DNA from 2 places in the Metabacillus mesotrionivorans genome. Region 1 is predicted to be linked to the other one. Evidence: riboswitches for the same ligand, from Rfam matches in the RefSeq annotation. Region 1 holds a riboswitch; the other holds the start of a gene.
What was found. Region 1 has a riboswitch for S-adenosylmethionine ahead of ACTSEZ_RS00925 (methionine biosynthesis PLP-dependent protein). Riboswitches for the same ligand answer to the same signal wherever they lie in the genome.

Region 1 (10,109 bases):
AAAATACCTGCATCTTGAGTCATTAGCATACGGTTCGTCTCCTGATTTCACGGATAAATGACTCCGCCTCATCAGCATTAAGCAAAACAATCGTGACTTCTTTCTTAAAACCATACAGCAAATCCGCTGGAACAGGTTCTTTTAAACTGATTTTAACAGCGGGTTTCTCTTTCACGAGATCCTGGAGGCTTAAATCAAGAATCTGCTGCTCTTGTTCCTTCGGCCGTTTTTCAAGAAGATCATTCAGTCCTGCATCACTTATGAGCGCAAGCGGAATGCTGATTTTTCTTGAGATGCCTGCCTGCAGATACAGTGTGTCGTCTGATAGGTAATAAGGACACAATCGTACGGCCTGCATGTCTGCGAGAAGAAAAAGCACTCCATATAGATTTAGAATAAGCAATACCCACGATAGGACAGGGCTAAACGAGTGGAGAAAAAAATGTATCGCAGCCGTTTCCAGCACAATTGCATGAATCAGCATGATCGACAAAGCAACCGTGCTCGTTTTATGGTGGGCAGAAAAGAACGTTCCGCTCTGAACGGGCGCTTTTTTCTTCCATGAAAGAAGCGCGTAATAGAACAGGGAAGCTTCTGTTAAAAGGACGTCAGTCAATTTGTTCCGGGAAATATGATTGTAGGCAGCAGATTCTGCTTTCAGGTGAAAATAGGGAAGGCCGGATGCTAACTGAAAATCTCTTCTAATAAGAGGGATTTTTCTTAACACAAGCACAAGAAGGAACAGCTCTGCTGCGATAAAAATCGATTCAAAAGCCAGAACGGCTGCAGGGAGAAGGGGCTGCGCTGCAAGCTGTTCTTCAGGCAGCACAAAATGGGCAAATAAATAGCCGGCTAAAACAACAGGTCCGATATAAGTCAGGGAATAGCGTTTTCTTAAAATGAAAAAGTAAGTTAAAAGGGGAATGACAACAAGCAGATCAAGAAGGGATCCGATCAGCGCACCATCAGGAACAGGATGCACTATTGGAAGCCGGTATAGAGCCGCATTTGAAGCAAGAATCAGGACCACAAGAAACAGATACAATCCCCATTTAGGCTTAGTCAGTGTTTGGTTCATATCCATCGCCGCCTTTCTGTATAGGATAAATATACCATATAATAGTGTAATAAATTGGAAGTGTATGTGGATGAAATATGACAGATTTCAACGTGTCATATTTCCGGGGAGCAGCTCATACTTCTTAAAAGAAGACAAGCTCCGGGAGTGCTGAAGGTGAAAAAACCGTTCCAGTTTATTGCAAGTATCTATGCAGCCGTTTCGATTTCTTTTTGGGGCATCTCCTTTGTGTCTACAAAAGCTGTTCTCAGCCAGCTTGAGCCGTTCACGCTCCTTGTTGTCCGCTTTGGAATTGCTGCGGTCTTTTTGTTTTTTCTGCTGGTTCTTCTAAGACATCCGCTTAAGATGAGCCTGTCCCAAATGCCCGCCGTTTTCATTCTTGCCGTGCTTGGGATTTTTGTGCATCAGGTTATTCAGGCATCTGCCCTTCAGTCGATCGGGGCTTCTGAAGCAGGCTGGATCATTTCTTTTTCGCCGATTTTTACAGCTATCCTTGCTGCCTTCTTTTTAAAAGAACGGTTTACGCTGTTTAAAGCGGCCGGCATGACGATTGCCATTCTCGGGGTGCTGCTGATTACGTCTTACAGGCAGGGCGGATCCATCGTGTTTCACGTAAACTTCGGTTATATCCTGATGATTTTAAGCACGTTAAACTGGGCGGTTTATTCGATTTTGATCAAAAAACTGGCGATACCGTATTCGGCTTTGACGGTCACCTTTTACACAAGCTTTTTCGGCTTTTTGATGACGCTCCCATTTTTCATCAGGGGAGAAGGCTGGACGCAGATGTCCGCTCTGACAGGTGAAAACTGGACACATCTATTGTTTCTCGGGATTTTTGTATCAGCCGTGGCCTACTGGTTCTGGGGGAAAGCGCTGGAAGTCATGGAAGCAACAAAAGTATCATCCTTTCTTTACTTTGAGCCGCTTGCAACCGTCATTGCCGCAGTCCTTCTGCTGAATGAACCTGTCCTGATTGCAAGCGGCGCCGGGGGCATGCTGATCATTGCAGGTGTGATGCTTGTGAATTTTAAGAAAAAAGGTTAAAGGAGTTTGTCATTTTTTGAAGAATGTATGGTAACAGGGAAAGACTTTTTTCGCCAATTTATGCAAAATAATTTGACAATCTTGTAAACTCTTACTATTATAAAAACTAATTCTGACTAATCTTATATGGATTGAGCTGATTGGAAAACCAAAGGCTCCCGCCCCATGTCTATTTGGGCTGGGAGCCTTTTAAAAAAGGTAGCGGATCCATCTGATAGATCGTTTTCTTTTTATTCAGGCAGCTTAAAATACAGCAGTGCATTGGAGCACAGGCAATTTACTTAGGAGGATATAAATGGAGATATTCTGGTTTTTACCGACAGCAGGCGACAGCAGATATTTAGGTACAGATAAAGGCAAGAGGGAGGTCACCATTGAATACTTGCAGCAGGTGGCAAAAGCGGTTGATACGCTTGGGTTCAGCGGAGCCCTCCTGCCGACTGGAAAAGCATGCGAGGATTCCTGGGTCGTCGCATCGAGTCTTATTCCTGTAACAGAACGGATGAAATTTCTCATTGCTCTGAGACCGGGCTTTACGCCTCCAACAATTGCAGCCCGGATGGCTTCTACTCTTGACCGGATTTCAGGGGGAAGACTTCTTTTGAATATCGTACAGGGAGGGGACCCTGTTGAACTGGCAGGAGATGGTCTTCATTTGAGCCATGACAAGCGTTATGAGCAGACAAATGAATTTTTAACGGTGTGGAGAAGGCTTTTTGAAGAAGAATCGGTTGATTTTAAGGGAGAGTACTTTGACATCGCCGGCGGCGGCATCCACCATCCTCCGGTGCAAAAGCCTTATCCTCCCCTTTATCTAGGGGGAACCTCTCCTGCAGCTCATGAAGTTGCAGCTGAACACGTTGATTATTATTTAACGTGGGGAGAGCCGGTTGAGATTGTAAAAGAGCGAATTGACAAAGTCAGGGAGCTTGCCGCCAAAAAAGGACGCGAAGTGAAATTCGGCATCAGACTTCATGTCATCGTCAGAGAAACAGCTGAAGAAGCATGGAAAGCGGCAGACGAACTCATTCAGTATGTTGATGAAAGCGTAGTGGAAGCGCAAAGACAAAAATTTGCCCGCTTTGACTCTGTCGCCCAGCGCCGGATGACGGATTTGTCGCTGGACAACAAAAATGCGCTTGAAATCGCACCGGGACTCTGGGCAGGAATCGGCCTTGCGAGGGAAGGTGCGGGAACTGCGCTTGTCGGGGATCCGGACAGCGTGGCGGAAAATATGAAAAAATACGCTGAAGCAGGCGTAGACACATTCATTATGTCGGGGTATCCGCATCTGGAAGAAGCATACCGCACAGCGGAACTGCTGTTTCCAAAGCTGCCCCTGAAACATAAAACCATCAAACAGGAGGTATAAGATGAACAAAAAGCTCAGCAGCTTCTTAGCGGCAATTTTCGTAATGGTCCTTGCTTTAGCCGGATGCTCCTCAAATGAAACAGGAGGGAGCGGGAAAGACGGAGTGACAGAAATCAGCTTTATTCACTGGCGCGGGGAGGATGCTGAAGTTTTCAAAGAACTGATCAGCAAATTCGAAAAAGAGAATCCGAAAATCAAAGTGAACATGACAGTCTATCCATCTGAGGAATATCAGTCTACTGCACAGACGCTGCTCAGAGACGGTTCAACGGGAGATGTGTTTACTTCATTCCCGGGATCTCAATTTGAAATTATTAAAAAAGCAGGCTTTTTCGCTGACCTTTCCAATGAGGAATTTGTTCAAAATTACAATGAAAACCTTATAGAATCAGGAAAGGCAGACGGCAAACAGCTTGCCGTTCCGCTGCAGCTTGTCTACAACCAGCCTGTCTATAATGCAGGTATTTTCGAAGAGCTGGGTCTTGAGCCTCCTAAAGACTGGGAAGGGTTTTTGGCTCTTTGCGAAACTCTTAAAGAAAACGGCTATACCCCTATCGCCTTCCCTGGAGCTGACATTGGTCCCGGACAGCTGATGAACAGCATGATGATGAACAATGCCCCGGACGAAGAGATTTTTGCAAAGCTTATGGCCGGCGATGCAAAATTGACAGATGAGTGGTGGGTCAAGACGCTTTCTCAATTTAAAGAGCTTACTGACAATGGCTACATTGCTAAAGAAGCCCTCGGCACAAAGCATGACGGCGCCATTGCGCTGATGGCCCAGGAAAAAGCAGGAATGCTTGCAAGCGGATCTTACGCTATGGCCGGCATCAAGCAGCAAAATCCGGACATCAAGCTCCAGCTTCTTGCGCCAATCACAGTTGCTGAAAATGAAGCAAAATACGAGGGTGTTCACACAACCACGTTCATGCTTGCAGTCAACAGCAAGTCAGAAAAGCAGGATGCTGCAAAAAAATTCGTGAGCTTCCTTTCTGAAACCGAAAACGCAGGCGAATATGCGAATAAAACCGGCCAGCACGTAACACTTAAAGATGTCACGTATGAGTCTGAAGAACTGAAAGATACAGCTGTCTGGATGGAAAAGAACACCCGATTCCAACCGCGCTTTCTGATTCCGAATGCAGATGTTGAAAAAGCGGTGATCGCGTCCATACAGTCTGTCATCGGAGGAACAGATCCTGAAAAAGCAGCTGCAGAAGCACAAAAAATCGTTGAGCAGAACTTAAGCAAGTAAACCGGAGAAGAGGGGGAAAGCCCCTCTTCTTCTCATCATGAAAGGAGGCCTTTTCATTGCTGAAACATAACAAATCACTGCTGTTCTTTCTGGCTCCCGGCATTCTTGTGTACAGCATCTTTTTTATCTACCCGACACTGAGCGCCTTCTTTTACTCGTTTACCAACTGGGACGGCATATCCCCTGATTTTGATTTCGTCGGAGTGACCAATTACATTAATTTGGCGACAAATGATTCTATTTTTGCAAAAGCACTTGGAAACAACGTAAAATTCATGCTGTTTGTCGTTGTCTTTCAAACGCTGTTTTCCCTTGTCTTTGCCCTGTTCCTGATTAAAAACACAAGGACCAATGTTTTTTTCAGGGCGCTGTTCTTTTTTCCTACGATTCTATCCTCTGTTTCAGTCGCCTTTATCTGGTCGTTTATTTACGATCCAAACCTTGGGCTCCTTAAAACCATTCTTACAGGGCTGCAGCTTGATTTCCTTGCACAGAACTGGCTGGGTGATGAGAAAATCGCCATTTTTTCAATAGCTGTCGTGCAAGTATGGTTTCATACTGGACAGATGATTATCATTTTTGTTGCCGGTCTTCAAAGTATTCCTGCCGATCTTTACGAAGTGGCTAAAATAGAAGGGGCAAGCAGATGGCAGACGTTCAAAAAAGTAACATGGCCGCTTGTTGCTCCCGCAGCAACCATCGTTGTGGCCTACACTACAATCCAATCTTTTAAAGCGTTCGATCTGATCTTTGCCATGACGCGCGGAGGTCCGAACTATTCAACGGAGATTATCGCAACCCTGATTTACACAACGGCATTCAGGAGCTTTAAATTCGGCTATGCATCGGCAGAATCCGTTATTTTTATGGCCGTCATTGCCCTGATTACGTTTGTGCAGTTTAAAGCACTGCGCGCAAACAGGGTCGACTACTGAGGAAAGGGTGACGAACGTTGAAAGGAACAAAGTACGGACTCATATTAATATACGCAGCCATTATCATCATTCCGATTTTCGCCATCTTTTTAACAACGTTTAAAACGATTGCTGAAATGTATGAAAATGTGCTCGGACTGCCTGAACGATTTTCGGTGTCAAATTACATATCTATTTTTCAAGAGCAGTCGATGGGCCTTTATTTTCAGAACAGCTCGATTGTCACGCTTGTATCCGTCTTTCTGACGCTGTTTTTTGCAAGCCTGATCGCCTATGCCATCACGCGAATCGGCGGTGTGTTCAGCGCTGCTGTGTTCGGTTTCTTTACACTTGGCATGATGATTCCTGCGCAGGTGAACATGATTCCGCTTTATCAGCTGATTTTTCAGCTGAAGCTGACGAACAGTCTTGTGGGGCTTATGATCGTCAACATTGCGGCTACCTTGCCCGTTGCTGTTTTTATCCTCACAGGATTCATGAAAACTCTGCCGAAATCGTTATTTGAAGCCGGATCCATTGACGGCGCCGGGAACTGGCTGATGTACCGCAAAATTGCCTTGCCGCTCTCGCTTCCATCGCTGTCTGCAACAGCCATTTTTCTGTTCGTGATGCACTGGAACGACCTGCTTTATCCGCTCCTCTTTATCACGAAAGATGAATACAAAACCTTGCCGCTTGCTCTGCTTGAATTCCAGGGGGAGTACATGACAAACTATCCGATGCTGTTCACCGGCGTGATGATTGCCTCTGCGCCGCTGATTATCGCCTACATCTTCCTTCAGAAATATTTTATTGCGGGAATGACAGCAGGCTCAGTGAAGGGCTGAGTTTTTTGCCCCAAACCCTTGCATTTATGAAAAAAGTGAGGTAAGGTAATAAAAACATTTAAAAAATTCATACTATTTATTCTTATCCAGAGAGGTGGAGGGTTCTGGCCCTGTGAAACCTCAGCAACCGGAAAAGATCAGGCGGATGCCTGATCGAACCAAGGTGCTAATTCCAGCAAGCTTGAATGCTTGGGAGATAAGAGGAAGCCAGTTTTGCCGAACCAGCGTCTTCTTCTTATATGAGGAAGGCGCTTTTTATTTTTCCAATGTATACGAGACAGCCCGGTTCAGGGCGTGTAAAAAGAAGAAATGACAAACAGGATGGTGTTTAAACATGTCGGAACGCATTGAAACAACTTTGGCGCAAATCGGGAATCGCAGTGAAAACATAACGGGAACGGTAAATCCCCCCGTCTACTTTTCAACAGCATACAGACATAACGGAATCGGTGAATCAACAGGGTTTGATTACATCAGGACGGGGAATCCGACGAGAACGATTTTAGAACAAGCAATCGCAGATCTTGAGCACGGCGATCAGGGATATGCGTTCAGTTCGGGAATGGCGGCCATTCAGACGCTGATGGCCCTGTTTAAAAGCGGGGATGAACTGATTGTCTCCTCCGATTTGTACGGCGGAACATACCGCTTGTTTGAACGGGAATGGCGCAAATACGGCCTCGTTTTCCATTACGCAGATTTTAAAGACGGGGACTGTACGCAGCAGCTGATCAATGAACGCACAAAGGCGATTTTTCTGGAGACTCCGACAAATCCTTTGATGCAGGAAACAGAGGTCAGCGACATAGCCGAAATTGCACGGGAACACAATTTGCTGCTGATAGTTGATAATACGTTCTACACGCCGATTCTGCAGAAGCCGATTTTAGACGGAGCCGATATTGTCATTCACAGTGCAACCAAATATTTGGGCGGACATAACGATGTACTTGCAGGCCTTGTCGTCGCAAAAGGCAAAGAGCTGTGCGAAGAGCTCGCACAGCATCATAATGCAATAGGCGGAGTGCTCTCCCCGTTTGATTCATGGCTTTTGATCCGCGGGATGAAGACACTTGCTTTAAGGATGAATCAGCATGAAAAAAATGCAGGACAGCTTGCGGCATTTTTGGAGAGCCAATCCGAAGTAACAGATGTTTTGTATCCGGGTAAAGGCGGAATGCTTTCGTTCAGGCTTCAAAAGGAAGAGTGGGTCAACCCGTTTTTAAAAGCTCTGAAGACGATAACATTCGCAGAGAGCCTCGGAGGCGTGGAGAGCTTTATCACATATCCGGCCACACAGACACATATGGATATTCCTGAAGAGATCAGAGCAGCAAATGGCGTATGCAACCGCCTCCTGCGCTTTTCAGTCGGAATTGAACACGCAGGTGATCTGGAGCGGGATCTGGTTCAGGCATTTGAACTTATGAAGGAGGCAGATAAAGTTGAGCAGCGGTAAGTGGACATTCGAGACGAAACTGCTTCACAACAGTCATAAGGCGCAGAAAGACACAGGGGCGGTCAGCGTTCCCATCCATCATTCATCAACGTTTCACCAGTTTGATTTTGACGATTACGGCAAATTCGACTACGGGCGTTCAGGCAATCCGACCCGGGAAACACTCGAGCAGGCCATCACTGAACTTGAAGGCGGAACGAGAGGCTTTGCTTTTGCATCCGGGATGGCAGCAATCTCCACCTGTTTTTTGCTCCTGTCAAAAGGCGACCACGTCCTGATTACAGAGGATGTGTACGGCGGAACGTACCGGATCATCACAGACGTGCTCAGCAGATTCGGCATCGAGTACAGCTTTGTTGACATGACCGATCTGCATGAAGTGGCCTCTCATATCAGGCCGAATACAAAAGTCATTTACGTTGAAACACCGTCCAATCCTTTGTTGAAAATTACGGATATCCGCGGAATTACAAAGCTTGCAAAGGCAAACGGATGCCTGACGTTTTTAGATAATACGTTTTTGACTCCAGCCCTGCAGCGGCCGATTGAACTCGGCGTCGACATCGTCCTTCACAGCGCAACGAAATTCCTTGCCGGACACAGCGACGTCCTTGCAGGCCTTGCCGTTGTAAAAGGAGAAGAGCTTGCGGAGAGGGTTCAAAAGCTGCAGAACGCATTTGGGGCCGTACTCGGTGTCCAGGACTGCTGGCTCGTCCTCAGGGGCATGAAAACATTGAACGTAAGGCTGCAGCAGTCCAGCGAGTCTGCACGAAAACTTGCAGCCTATTTATCCCGTCATAAAGCGATCCGGAACGTCTACTACCCGGGACTCACCTTTCATCCGGGGCACTCGATTCAGCGGTATCAGGCAGATGGTCCCGGGGCTGTCCTGTCTTTCACACTGGCAAACGAGGATGCCGTCCGCACGCTCGTTAAAAATGTTGAGCTCCCGGTATTTGCGGTAAGCCTTGGAGCGGTCGAGTCCATTCTGTCCTATCCGGCCAGAATGTCCCACGCAGCGATGCCAAAAGAAGAACGTGAGCGCCGCGGAATAACGGACGGACTTCTCCGCATCAGCGTCGGGCTGGAAAATGCGGATGACCTGATCAAAGATTTTGAACAGGCGCTTGCAAAACTGCCGGCGAGTGCTGTGGAGAATAAATTAAGAGCTTAATAGAAAACATGACGCTTGCAGCAGACGGTTTTCAGAGAAGATTATATGGCCTCGAATGAAAGAAAAACATCTGAAAAAACAGAGAAAACACATTTTTCCATCTTTGAAAGAATGATATAGTTTTAGGGAAAGGTGGGAAAATGTGTGGGCTGTTTAGGGTTTTTGTTCAGGATTTTCTTTCTGCTGGGAGCTTCATTCTTGGTTTTCTTTACAGGATTAACTGCATTCGTTGAATTTGTAACACTTCCTTTTGACGGTACATTCAGCAAATTTATCACGTATTACGCCTTCTGGCTTGCCGGCAGCTATTTTACCGGCTGGTTTATCGACGTGAAAATGCGGAATGATGAGATGGATACGACCGGCAGCTTCATTCTGGATGCACTGATCTGGTTCAATTTACTGAATTACAAATTCATGAACCGGTTTGTTTTCAGAAGAAAAAAGGCAAGTGCTGACCGCGTTCCGCCGGTGTAAGCTTGCTTTTTTTACATAAAGCAGACCGAAAAAAACGGAAGACCCTTGACTCGATGTTGAGGGTCTTTACTAGTAGTTGGAGGGAATGCAGAATGAGTTACAGCTATGTTTCACACTTGGAATGCCCGAAGTGCGGGACCGAGTATTCAGTTAAGGATGTGCAGCAGCTTTGCACATGCGGATCTCCTCTTTTGGTGCGCTACCATTTAGATCAAGTGAAGAGTATGTTAACAAAAGAAGAAATCAGCAGACGGGAAAACAGTTTGTGGAGATATCATGAACTGCTGCCGGTTGAGGATCCAAAACATGTGGTTTCAATGGGCGAGGGAATGACTCCTCTTTTGAAAATGGACAGGCTTGGTTCAGAGTACGGTCTAACTCAGCTGCTGATGAAGGATGAAGGGCTGATACCGACCGGTTCCTTTAAGGCGAGGGGAGCGGCTGTAGGAATTTCAAAAGCGAAGGAGCTTGGCGTAAAGACCTTT
Region 2 (10,109 bases), 400 kb from region 1:
TTAAAAAGTCCTTTTTCTGTGCCGCCGTTAAGATACAAGTGTTCATCCATCAGTTTGAAAAGGTGCAGTTTGCTGTATTCGTGCAGGAGTTCACCCTGGGTGTTAAACACATACATGGTGTTTGTTACTCCTGCTTCTGTTCTTTTAGCTACAGACCCTGCTATGATATTAACCGAGCAGTTTTTTGAAAGGCCGCTCATCAGGGAAAGGGTGCGTTTTCCTTCTTCATCTGCCAGCACATCAAGACGTGTCAGGTCATATCCGGTCGTCCATAATTCCGGCAGGACAATAACATCAGGATTGTCGCTGAGCATGATGGATTTTATCTTTTTTTCCGCTGCTGCAATGTTTTCTTCCGGTTTTCCGAATGCAATGTCTGTCTGCAGGCAGGCGATTTTAAGTTTCATATACGTCATCTCCGCTAAAAAATATTTTCCTTTACAAGCTGACTATAACAATATATGATTTTTGACTAGAATTTCAAGAATTTTCACAAGAAGGTGCAAAGATGAAAAAGTTTGAGCAATCAACGCTATTGAATAATCTTCCGAAACAATTTTTTGCAAGTCTCGTTGCAAAAGTAAATGCGAGTATTGAGGCCGGGCATGATGTCATTAATCTTGGCCAGGGGAATCCCGATCAGCCGACGCCGCCTCATATTGTAAAAGCTCTGCAGGAAGCGGCAGGCAAACCGGACTATCACAAATATTCACCGTTTAGAGGACAGCGCTTTTTAAAAACGGCGATAGCAGAATTTTATCAAAGGGAATATAGCGTCACACTGGATCCTGACACAGAAGTGGCCATTCTTTTTGGGGGAAAGGCAGGTCTTGTGGAAATTCCGCAGTGTCTCCTTAATCCCGGTGAGACAGTTCTAGTTCCCGATCCGGGCTATCCGGATTATTGGTCAGGAGTGGAGCTTGCGAGGGCCCGTATGGAATATATGCCTCTTTTGAAGGAAAATGAGTTTTTGCCTGACTACTCTAAGCTCTCAGAAAAAGCGAAGGCGGATGCAAAGCTCATGTTTTTAAACTATCCGAACAACCCTACAGGGGCAGTGGCCAGCAGGAGCTTTTTCGATGAAACGGTTGCGTTTGCAGAAGAAAATGATATATGCGTCGTCCATGATTTTGCTTATGGAGGCATCGGTTTTGACGGCAGAAAGCCAATCAGCTTTCTAGAATCAGATGGAGCAAAAGAGACTGGAATCGAAATTTATACGCTTTCTAAGACGTATAACATGGCAGGGTGGAGGATCGGTTTTGCAGTAGGCAATAAAAGTGTCATAGAGTCGATTAATCTTTTGCAGGATCACATGTTTGTCAGTGTATTCAGCGGAATACAGGAAGCTGCGGCTGTTGCTCTTCTTGCCCCGCAGGACTGTGTCAGCGAGCTTGTCGCACGCTATGAAAGCAGACGTGCGGCGTTTATAAACGCGCTGAACCGCATCGGCTGGAAAGTGGAGGCCCCGCCTGGATCATTCTTTGCATGGCTGCCTGTACCCGAGGGATTCACATCGGAATCCTTCGCTGACTATCTGCTGGAACACGCTCATGTATGCGTGGCGCCGGGCATTGGATTCGGGACGTTTGGTGAGGGATATGTCCGTGCCGGACTCTTAACCTCTGAAGAGAGATTAAGAGAAGCCGCAGATAGAATAAAATCTTTAAATCTCTTTTCATTGCCGGTTGACAGCTGAGGGAAAAGCTGTCATAATCCAAATTAATTTCAGGTTATTCAGAACATATACAATTCTTATCAAGAGCAGGTGGAGGGACTGGCCCGATGAAGCCCGGCAACCGACTTAAACAGTGTTTAAGCACGGTGCTAAATCTTGCAGCTATTGCTGGCAGATAAGGATCTTACCCATTTCAGATAAGGTCTCTTCCGTCAGCGGAGGGGACCTTTTTTATTTAAATGCGAAAGGCAGGTACAATCATGAGCGGCGTTACAGCAACCTATCTCATCTATGATCAGTACAGCATCCAAAAAAAAGCAGAAGGAATTGCCACCAGCCTTACGGTCGGCTCATGGACGGACCTTCCGGAGCTTACACAGCAGCAGCTGAAACAGCATAAGGGTCAAGTTGTTTCCGTTGAAGAAACAGATGCTGAAGAACGCATTTCCGAGTTTCTCGGAAAAAAAGTGAAAAAAGGTATTGTGAAAATATTCTATCCCGGCGTGAACTATTCTCATGACCTGCCTGCGGTCCTGACGACGGTTTTCGGAAAGCTATCTCTTGACGGGGAAGTGAAACTGCTTGATTTGGAGTTTACAGGAGATCTTCTTTCTTCTTTTCAGGGACCTGCATTCGGCATAAGCGGCATCAGGGAAAAACTCGGAGTCTATAACCGGCCTCTTCTCATGAGCATTTTCAAAGGAGTCATCGGACGTGATTTATCGTTTTTAAAAGAACAGCTAAGAAATCAGGTGCTTGGCGGCGTTGATCTTGTAAAGGATGACGAAATCCTGTTTGACAATCCGCTTACGCCGTTTGAACAAAGAATCACAGCAGGAAAAGAATTGCTCGGCAGGGTGTATGAGGAGACCGGCCACAAAGCGATGTACGCTGTTAACTTAACCGGAAAGACATTCAGTCTCAAAGAGAAGGCAAGACGCGCTTCAGAGCTTGGGGCGGACGCCATTCTTTTTAATGTTTTCGCTTATGGTCTTGACGTTTTGCAGGAGCTTGCAGAAGACAGGGAGATTCATGTCCCGATCATGGCGCACCCTGCTGTAAGCGGTGCTTTGTCTTCTTCCGCCCTTTATGGGATTTCACATTCTCTGCTGCTTGGAAAATTGCTTCGCCAGTGCGGAGCTGACTTTTCCCTCTTCCCGTCGCCATACGGCAGTGTGGCACTTGAAAGGGATGCCGCACTGTCTATCGGTGCAGCGTGCAAAGAGAGCACTGGGTTAAAAGAAACGTTTCCGGTTCCATCAGCAGGAATTCATCCGGGTCTTGTGCCTGTTTTGATCCAGGATTTTGGCATCGACAGCGTCATTAATGCCGGCGGAGGCGTACACGGGCATCCAGACGGTGCGCAGGCGGGCGGAAGAGCTTTCCGCTCTGCAATCGATGCTGTGCTTGAAGGCATCTCATTATCTGAAAAAGCTAAAAGTGAACGCGACCTTCAGCTTGCACTGGATCTATGGGGTCAGGTGGAGGTGAACCGATGAGCAAACCGGTTATTATCTGCGATTTTGACGGCACGATAACAAACAATGACAATATTATCGCGCTCATGAAACAATTTGCACCTTCTGAGTGGAACTCTCTGAAAGATGACGTTTTAAGCCAGCGCATCTCAGTCCGTGAAGGAGTCGGCAGGATGTTTGAGCTGATCCCGTCACATCTCAAGGGGGATATGATTCAGCATTTGCTGTTTACCGCACAAATCCGGGACGGATTCAGTGACTTTGTTCAATTTGCAAAAGACAATGAAATACCGCTGTACGTTGTGAGCGGAGGCATTGATTTTTTTGTCTATCCGCTGTTAAACGGTCTTGTAGAGCATGACCGTGTCTACTGTAATGAATCAGATTTCAGCGGGGAATATGTTCAAATCCTCTGGCCGAACTCATGTGATGACAGGTGCACAAATGACTGCGGATGCTGTAAGCCGAGCATCATCAGGAAGCTTGCTGCCTCTGATCAGGAGGTCATTGTGATCGGAGATTCGGTGACAGATCTTGAAGCGGCCAAGCTTGCAGATTTTGTATTTGCCCGGGATTATCTTCTTGAAAAATGCGATGCACTAAAGCTGCGCCATCAGGCTTTTTCAAGCTTTTATGACGTAATTGAAGGGCTGAAGACAAGGCAGGAGGCAGCAGTATGAGCTTATATAAACAGCGCTGGAGTGAGCTTGCAGCTGTGAAAAGGGAACTGGCGGAACGGGACTGGTTCCCGGGTACAAGCGGAAATCTTGCGATAAAAGTACATTCCGACCCTCTTTCATTTCTGGTCACATCAAGCGGAAAAGATAAGAGACTTGAAACAGATGAAGATTTTCTGCTTGTGGACGGTGCTGGAACACCCCTTGAAGACACAGCTCAAAGGCCTTCAGCGGAAACCCTTCTGCACGTTGAAATCTATAAGCGGACCAGTGCCGGCTGCAGCCTCCATGTCCACACCGTAGACAATAATGTGATTTCTGAAATATATGGCGATGAAGGCGGAATCACTTTCAAAGGGCAGGAGATTATTAAAGCTTTCGGGCTGTGGGAAGAGGATGCGGAATGGCATATTCCAATCATCGAAAACCCTGCGGATATTCCTGCTCTTGCTGCTGATTTTGGTCAGTATGCAAAAGGCAGCTCTGGTGCCGTTCTCATCCGGAACCACGGCATTACGGTATGGGGAAAAAACGCTTTTGAAGCCAAAAAAGTGCTGGAAGCGTGCGAATTTTTATTTTCTTATCAAGTGAAATTACTTGCTCTTAAACAGGCAAAATCGCTTGTGCGATAAATTTAACATACAGGAGGAATGAAGGATGGCGACGATCCGACTTCAAGAAACGAATGAAAGATTAACAGATCAAAAGGAAGTTTCAGCTTTTCTTAATGCGCAGGAGGTTATTTATGAGCAATGGGATATAGAGAAGCTGCCTGAGGCATTGAGAGAAAACTTCAGTCTTTCTGATGAACAAAAAGAAGAAATTCTTCAGGTGTTCACAAATGAAATTGCGGATATCTCGGAACGCCGCGGCTACAAGGCGCAGGACGTTATTTCTTTGTCTGAAAGCACGCCGAATCTTGAACAGCTTCTTCAAAATTTCCAGCAGGAGCACCATCACACAGATGACGAAGTCCGCTTTATTGTCAGCGGCCACGGTATTTTTATTATCCAGGCAAAAGACGGCTCATTTTTTGATGTTGAACTGGATCCAGGCGACCTGATCTCTGTTCCTCCGAACATCCGCCACTACTTTACACTGCAGGAAGACCGCAAAGTAGTAGCAGTCCGCATTTTTGTAACGACAGAAGGATGGGTACCTATCTACGAAAAAGAACAGCAGCAGGCTTAAACGGTCTTAAACCCCCTTCACTTTCAGAAAGGGGGTTTCTTGTGTTTAGGAAAATTATAAAGAGTAAAAGGTTGTGGATAACATAACAAAGTTATCATCGGCAAGGGTAAGCGCCTAAATCCTCTGTCAGAACGACCCGGACTTTTCCGCGGAAATCTTATCTGCCTATCGGAGAGGGGCTTGGCGCTTCCGCTTTTGTTCTGGCTATTAGACGAAATAATACGAATTTTCTTTACTCTTGTCCTGTTCTATGGTAAATTTTCAACAATATAGAGAGGGGAGGATTGTCAGCATGAAAATTCGCTACAATTTTGTTAAAAAAGAAGATGTCAGGTACTGCAAGGCGGAGAGCACTGTAAAAGAAGCTTACGAATTACTGAAAGAATCAGGCTACCGCAGCATTCCTGTTCTGAAAGACAACGGAACAGTTTTCGCAGGTTTGATCTATAAAGTTGATCTGCTCGATTATTATGTAGAAAAGCAGGGCAAGGATGAGGATTCAATTGAATCTTTGATTGCAGATAAGGATGCATTTGTTTACGAGGAGGATTCGTTTTTTAAAACGTTTCTGACAATCAGAAGGCTTCCATTTTTGGCTGTCCTGAATGAAAAAGATGAATTTTCCGGAATCATTACACATGGAAACATCATGGATGTTCTTGAAGATTCATTCGGCATGAAAACAGGAGGTTATATCCTGACTGTCGGCACTAAAGAACACAAGGGTGCCATCAAGGAGCTCGTCTCTGCCATCAAAGATGTAAATATCGAAGGGCTGCTCACACTGGATAATGGAGATACATATTTAAGACGGATCATCGTAAATCTGTCCCATGATATTTCAGAAAAAAAGCTTCATAAAATCATCAAAAAACTCGAAGAAAAAGATTTCAGAGTGACCGCAGTGGATGATGTAAACAAAAGTGAGAAAGTACTGATGAAATAACTGCAGAACCGGTAATTCCGGTTCTTTTTATTTTTAAAAAAATTGGAAATAAAGGTTTAAAAGTGGGGGAATATGGGAAAAGAAAAGCAAATGAGCCGGTTCATCCAGGTGTGTTAACAGAATTGTCAAAAAGTCCTGTAAAAAAGCTGTCGGATTTTGCTAATCTATTTACAAGTTTAGAAGTATCTGTAATAATTTACTTGAATATTTATTCCCATTACAGATATTTTTGGATGAGGCGGAGGGAAGAAAATGTCAACTGTATCAGATAAGACCCAGCTGCTTGAGAGCATCGATTCAAAAAGGAAAGAAATGATGGACTCTGCAAGGGCCGGAGGATATACGAGCAGCGAGGCCGTGAAGTGCAGCCAGGAACTGGACATGCTGTTAAACCAATACCAGCAGATTGTTTTTGAAGAGGAAAACCGGACAACCCCCCCTTTTATGCGGTTTATTCATTCTATGAAAAAATGGACAGATCGGGAAGGACTTACTATATAAAATCAAAAACGGCAGAGCCCGCAGCTCAGCCGTTTTTTTTTTACGCTTTATTTAGCCGAAAGTCTCTATGAGGAGAATCATAAACAATATTCCTAAAATGAAGGAGTAGGTTGCATTTCGTTCATTTCCGTCCCCATGGCTTTCAGGAATCAGTTCTTTATAAATAATGAACAGCATGGCTCCGGCTGCAAAGGACAGGCCGTACGGAACGAGATTGTCTGCGAATGACGTCAAATAAAATCCCAGAAGAGAAGTTATGATTTCAACAGCGCCTGTCATCGTTGCTATGATCAGGGCTTTAAATTTGCCGATGTTCTGATTAAACAGGAACAAGGCAACAAGAAATCCTTCCGGAGCGTTCTGCAGACCAATGGCGAAAGCAATTAAATTTCCTGTCTCTGACTGCTCTGATGCATAGCTTACACCTACAGAAAGTCCTTCCGGCAGATTATGCATCGTGATCGCAGCGATAATCAGGAACGCCTTTTCGTCGAATTGCATGCCGTATCTTGAGTGCTCAAGGTCTATATGGGGGATTTTTTTTTCAAGCGTCGTCAGCACTAAAACTCCTAGAAAGAGTCCGGCAAAGACTTCAAGAAACCCTCCCTGATTCAGCGCTTCAGGAAGCAGGCTCATCATGGTTGCGGCCATCATGATGCCCGCGGTAAAAGCAAGCAGAATATCTCTCCACCTGTGTGTAATCGTATTTTGCAGGAACAGGATAGGAAGAGCCCCGAGTCCTGTAGCAAGGGCAGACAGTGTGCTGCCGAGTAAAACTTCTGTCATGTTACGGCTCCTTTTTTAAACGGATCTATGTTAGCCATATTATAGCTGATTTTGGCAGTGAAAAGATAGACTTTGCACCTGTTTGATGATGAAGCAGAGAAAAATGAAGGTGAGTTTATTGATTTCGGGAGGGGCGGTGTCAAATTGTGTCGCAAGGACGGCGATTCTCTCTCTTTACGATATTTGAAATTTCTGATAAGTTAAAGATAACGATATTGATCATGCACAACAGGGGGAATGGAGATGCAGTACCGGAGGCTTGGGAGATCGGGATTAAAAGTTAGTGAAATCAGTCTTGGAAGCTGGCTTACATTTGGGAAAACAGTAGATGAGCGGGCAGCATCCGAAATTATCCACAAGGCCTATGAAGCGGGCATCAATTTTTTTGACAGTGCCAACGTATATGAACGCGGGAAAGCAGAAATCGTCATGTCAAGGGCGCTTAAATCATTTCCGCGCGATTCTTATGTACTTACGACAAAAGCGTTTTGGCCGATGGGAGACGGGCCGAACGACAGAGGACTTTCAAGAAAGCATATTATGGAACAGGTTCATGCGAGTCTAAAGAGAATGGACCTTGAGTATGTTGATATTTTTTATTGCCACCGCTATGACCAGGAAACACCTCTTGATGAAACGCTGAGGGCAATAGACGACTTGATCCGCCAGGGTAAAGTTCTCTATGCAGGTGTCAGCGAGTGGACGGCTGCGCAAATCCAGGAAGCGCTCAGTGTATCAGACCGCTATCTTCTTGACAGGATCGTCGTCAATCAGCCTCAATATAATATGTTTCACCGGGATATTGAAGAAGAAATCATTCCTATGTGCGAAAATGCAGGTGTTTCACAGGTTGTCTGGTCACCGCTTGCTCAGGGCATCCTGACAGGAAAGTATAAAGAGGGGCTGATCCCCAAAGGCAGCCGTGCTTCAGGGGAAAACGTCAATTCATGGATGAAGCAAATTTTAAATGATATGGTTAACCGCAAAGTAGAGCTGCTCGATCAGCTTGCAAAAGAGAATGACATCACACTTGCCCAGCTTGCCCTTGCATGGACCCTTCGCCAGCATAACGTCGCCAGCACCCTTGTCGGTGCATCTCATCCCGATCAGATCGCTGAAAATGCAAAAGCATCGGATGTAGCTTTAGGCTACAGCACCCTGCAGAGGATTGAGGAAATCATTACAAGCTGACAGGATACATAGGCAAATACAAATGAGAGTGACAGGATTGTCTGTCACTCTTTCTTTAGGTTTATAAAAATGCCTCAGGCTTTAGGCTCTGTCAGAGGGAGTATGATTGTTACTTCAGTGCCCTTGTTTGATTCACTCTTAATCGAAATCGTGCCTTTGTACAGGGTGACGATGCGTTTGCATACGACAAGACCAAGCCCTGTTCCTGTATCTTTCATCGTAAAGAAAGGGTGGAACAGTTTGGACTGAACTTCATGCGGAATGCCTTTGCCTGTATCAGTTACATTAATCACCGCATTGCCATCCAGCTTTCTGACCTCTATTGTCACCTTTCCTTCCTGCTTATCTATCGCCTCCAGAGCGTTTTTTACAAGATTCAGAAGGACTTGCTTTATGTGATCTTTTGTACAGAAAATGTGAAGCGGTTCTTTATTCAGCTTTAAATCCAGTTCTGTGTTGTATAAATTGGCTTCTGATCCAAGGAGCGGAGATAATTCCAGGATGATCGCATTCAGATCGTATACAGCATGGTGATGGGCTGTTGGTTTTCCAAGGACTAAAAATTCACTTACAATTTCATTGATGCGCTGAATTTCGATGTCAATGACAGAAAAGTAATATTGATCCTCTGAATCTTTATATTTTTCCTGAAGCAGCTGGATAAACCCTTTTATTCCGGTCAGAGGATTTCGGATCTCATGTGCGGTGCTTGCAGCGAGTGTTCCGACAAGCTCGACTTTCTGTGCATCAATCTGGCTTTGCTCCAGAAGCGCGCGCCTCTTCAGTAAGTAATTCTGAATGAGAATGTAAATGATGTTCATCAGACCGAATACAATCAGCATGTAGACGGCAATGTCTTTCGTATGATCAGCGGTGATGACGGTTTCAGGAAAGCCTTCAAGTTTCCAGGGAATCTGATCTAAATAAACGCGTACAGGTTCGATGCTGCCGGTTGGCTCTGAGCGGCCGGCAGTGAAAATTGTGTGATCGCTGCCATTTAGGACACTTATCGTAAGTCTTGGACTGATCACGTTCATAATGTTCTGGAGATAATCGACTTTAACCGCTGCCACAAGCAGACTTCTGACTTCCCCTTCATCATCCATTACCGGAGTTCCGATTGAAACGATATAATCACCTGTTATGTTTCCAAAATAAGCATCCGAAACTTTCGACTGTTTTGTTGCCAGAGCACTTTGGAAAAAAGCGCGGTTTGATATGTTGACAGATTTCATCCGTTTTGATGTGCCGGCTGTTATATCTCCATTCTTTTTCACATAGTAAAGGCCCGAGAAGCGGGGTTCCTGGCTGTGCGCTTCATTCAGAATGCGCTGGATTTTTGCTGTGTCCGATTCTTCTTCAAGAACGAGGGACATCGTCTCAAGCCTCGCTTTTGTATCCTGTATTAGATTATCAATTTGATTTTTATGAATGGTAATTAAAAACGCTGCCTCTTCCCTGTGTTCATCCATGATTTTATCCTTTTGATACAGGTAAATGCCTGTGTTGATCAAAAGAGAGGGGATAAGCACGATAATAAAATAGACGGCAGCTTTTCTGTAGTGTGCAGAATCTTTCAGCAAGGTAATCGCCCCAGTTTGATATTGCCGATTAGGCATACTTTCAATTATATACCATTTACATGTTTTCTACTAGGAAGG

Region 2: linked by a shared signal. The riboswitch ahead of mtnW (2,3-diketo-5-methylthiopentyl-1-phosphate enolase) and the one ahead of ACTSEZ_RS00925 (methionine biosynthesis PLP-dependent protein) in region 1 are both predicted to bind S-adenosylmethionine.

The regions. Positions count from the first base shown of each region.
Region 1 covers NZ_JBQMFF010000001.1:193,844-203,952, forward strand. The annotation lists gene ACTSEZ_RS00895 (hypothetical protein) at 23-1,078, opposite strand; gene ACTSEZ_RS00900 (DMT family transporter) at 1,235-2,125, shown strand; gene ssuD (FMNH2-dependent alkanesulfonate monooxygenase) at 2,421-3,497, shown strand; gene ACTSEZ_RS00910 (ABC transporter substrate-binding protein) at 3,499-4,752, shown strand; gene ACTSEZ_RS00915 (carbohydrate ABC transporter permease) at 4,812-5,687, shown strand; gene ACTSEZ_RS00920 (carbohydrate ABC transporter permease) at 5,705-6,514, shown strand; SAM riboswitch class I at 6,594-6,717, shown strand; gene ACTSEZ_RS00925 (methionine biosynthesis PLP-dependent protein) at 6,849-7,973, shown strand; gene metC (cystathionine beta-lyase) at 7,960-9,147, shown strand; gene ACTSEZ_RS00935 (hypothetical protein) at 9,346-9,624, shown strand; gene ACTSEZ_RS00940 (threonine synthase) at 9,717-10,109, shown strand, end outside.
Region 2 covers NZ_JBQMFF010000001.1:598,350-608,458, forward strand. The annotation lists gene ACTSEZ_RS02995 (carbon-nitrogen family hydrolase) at 1-407, opposite strand, end outside; gene ACTSEZ_RS03000 (pyridoxal phosphate-dependent aminotransferase) at 509-1,699, shown strand; SAM riboswitch class I at 1,753-1,860, shown strand; gene mtnW (2,3-diketo-5-methylthiopentyl-1-phosphate enolase) at 1,939-3,177, shown strand; gene ACTSEZ_RS03010 (2-hydroxy-3-keto-5-methylthiopentenyl-1-phosphate phosphatase) at 3,174-3,836, shown strand; gene ACTSEZ_RS03015 (methylthioribulose 1-phosphate dehydratase) at 3,833-4,465, shown strand; gene mtnD (acireductone dioxygenase) at 4,491-5,024, shown strand; gene cbpA (cyclic di-AMP binding protein CbpA) at 5,317-5,970, shown strand; gene ACTSEZ_RS03030 (aspartyl-phosphate phosphatase Spo0E family protein) at 6,223-6,471, shown strand; gene ACTSEZ_RS03035 (ZIP family metal transporter) at 6,523-7,257, opposite strand; gene ACTSEZ_RS03040 (aldo/keto reductase family protein) at 7,501-8,448, shown strand; gene ACTSEZ_RS03045 (ATP-binding protein) at 8,523-10,031, opposite strand.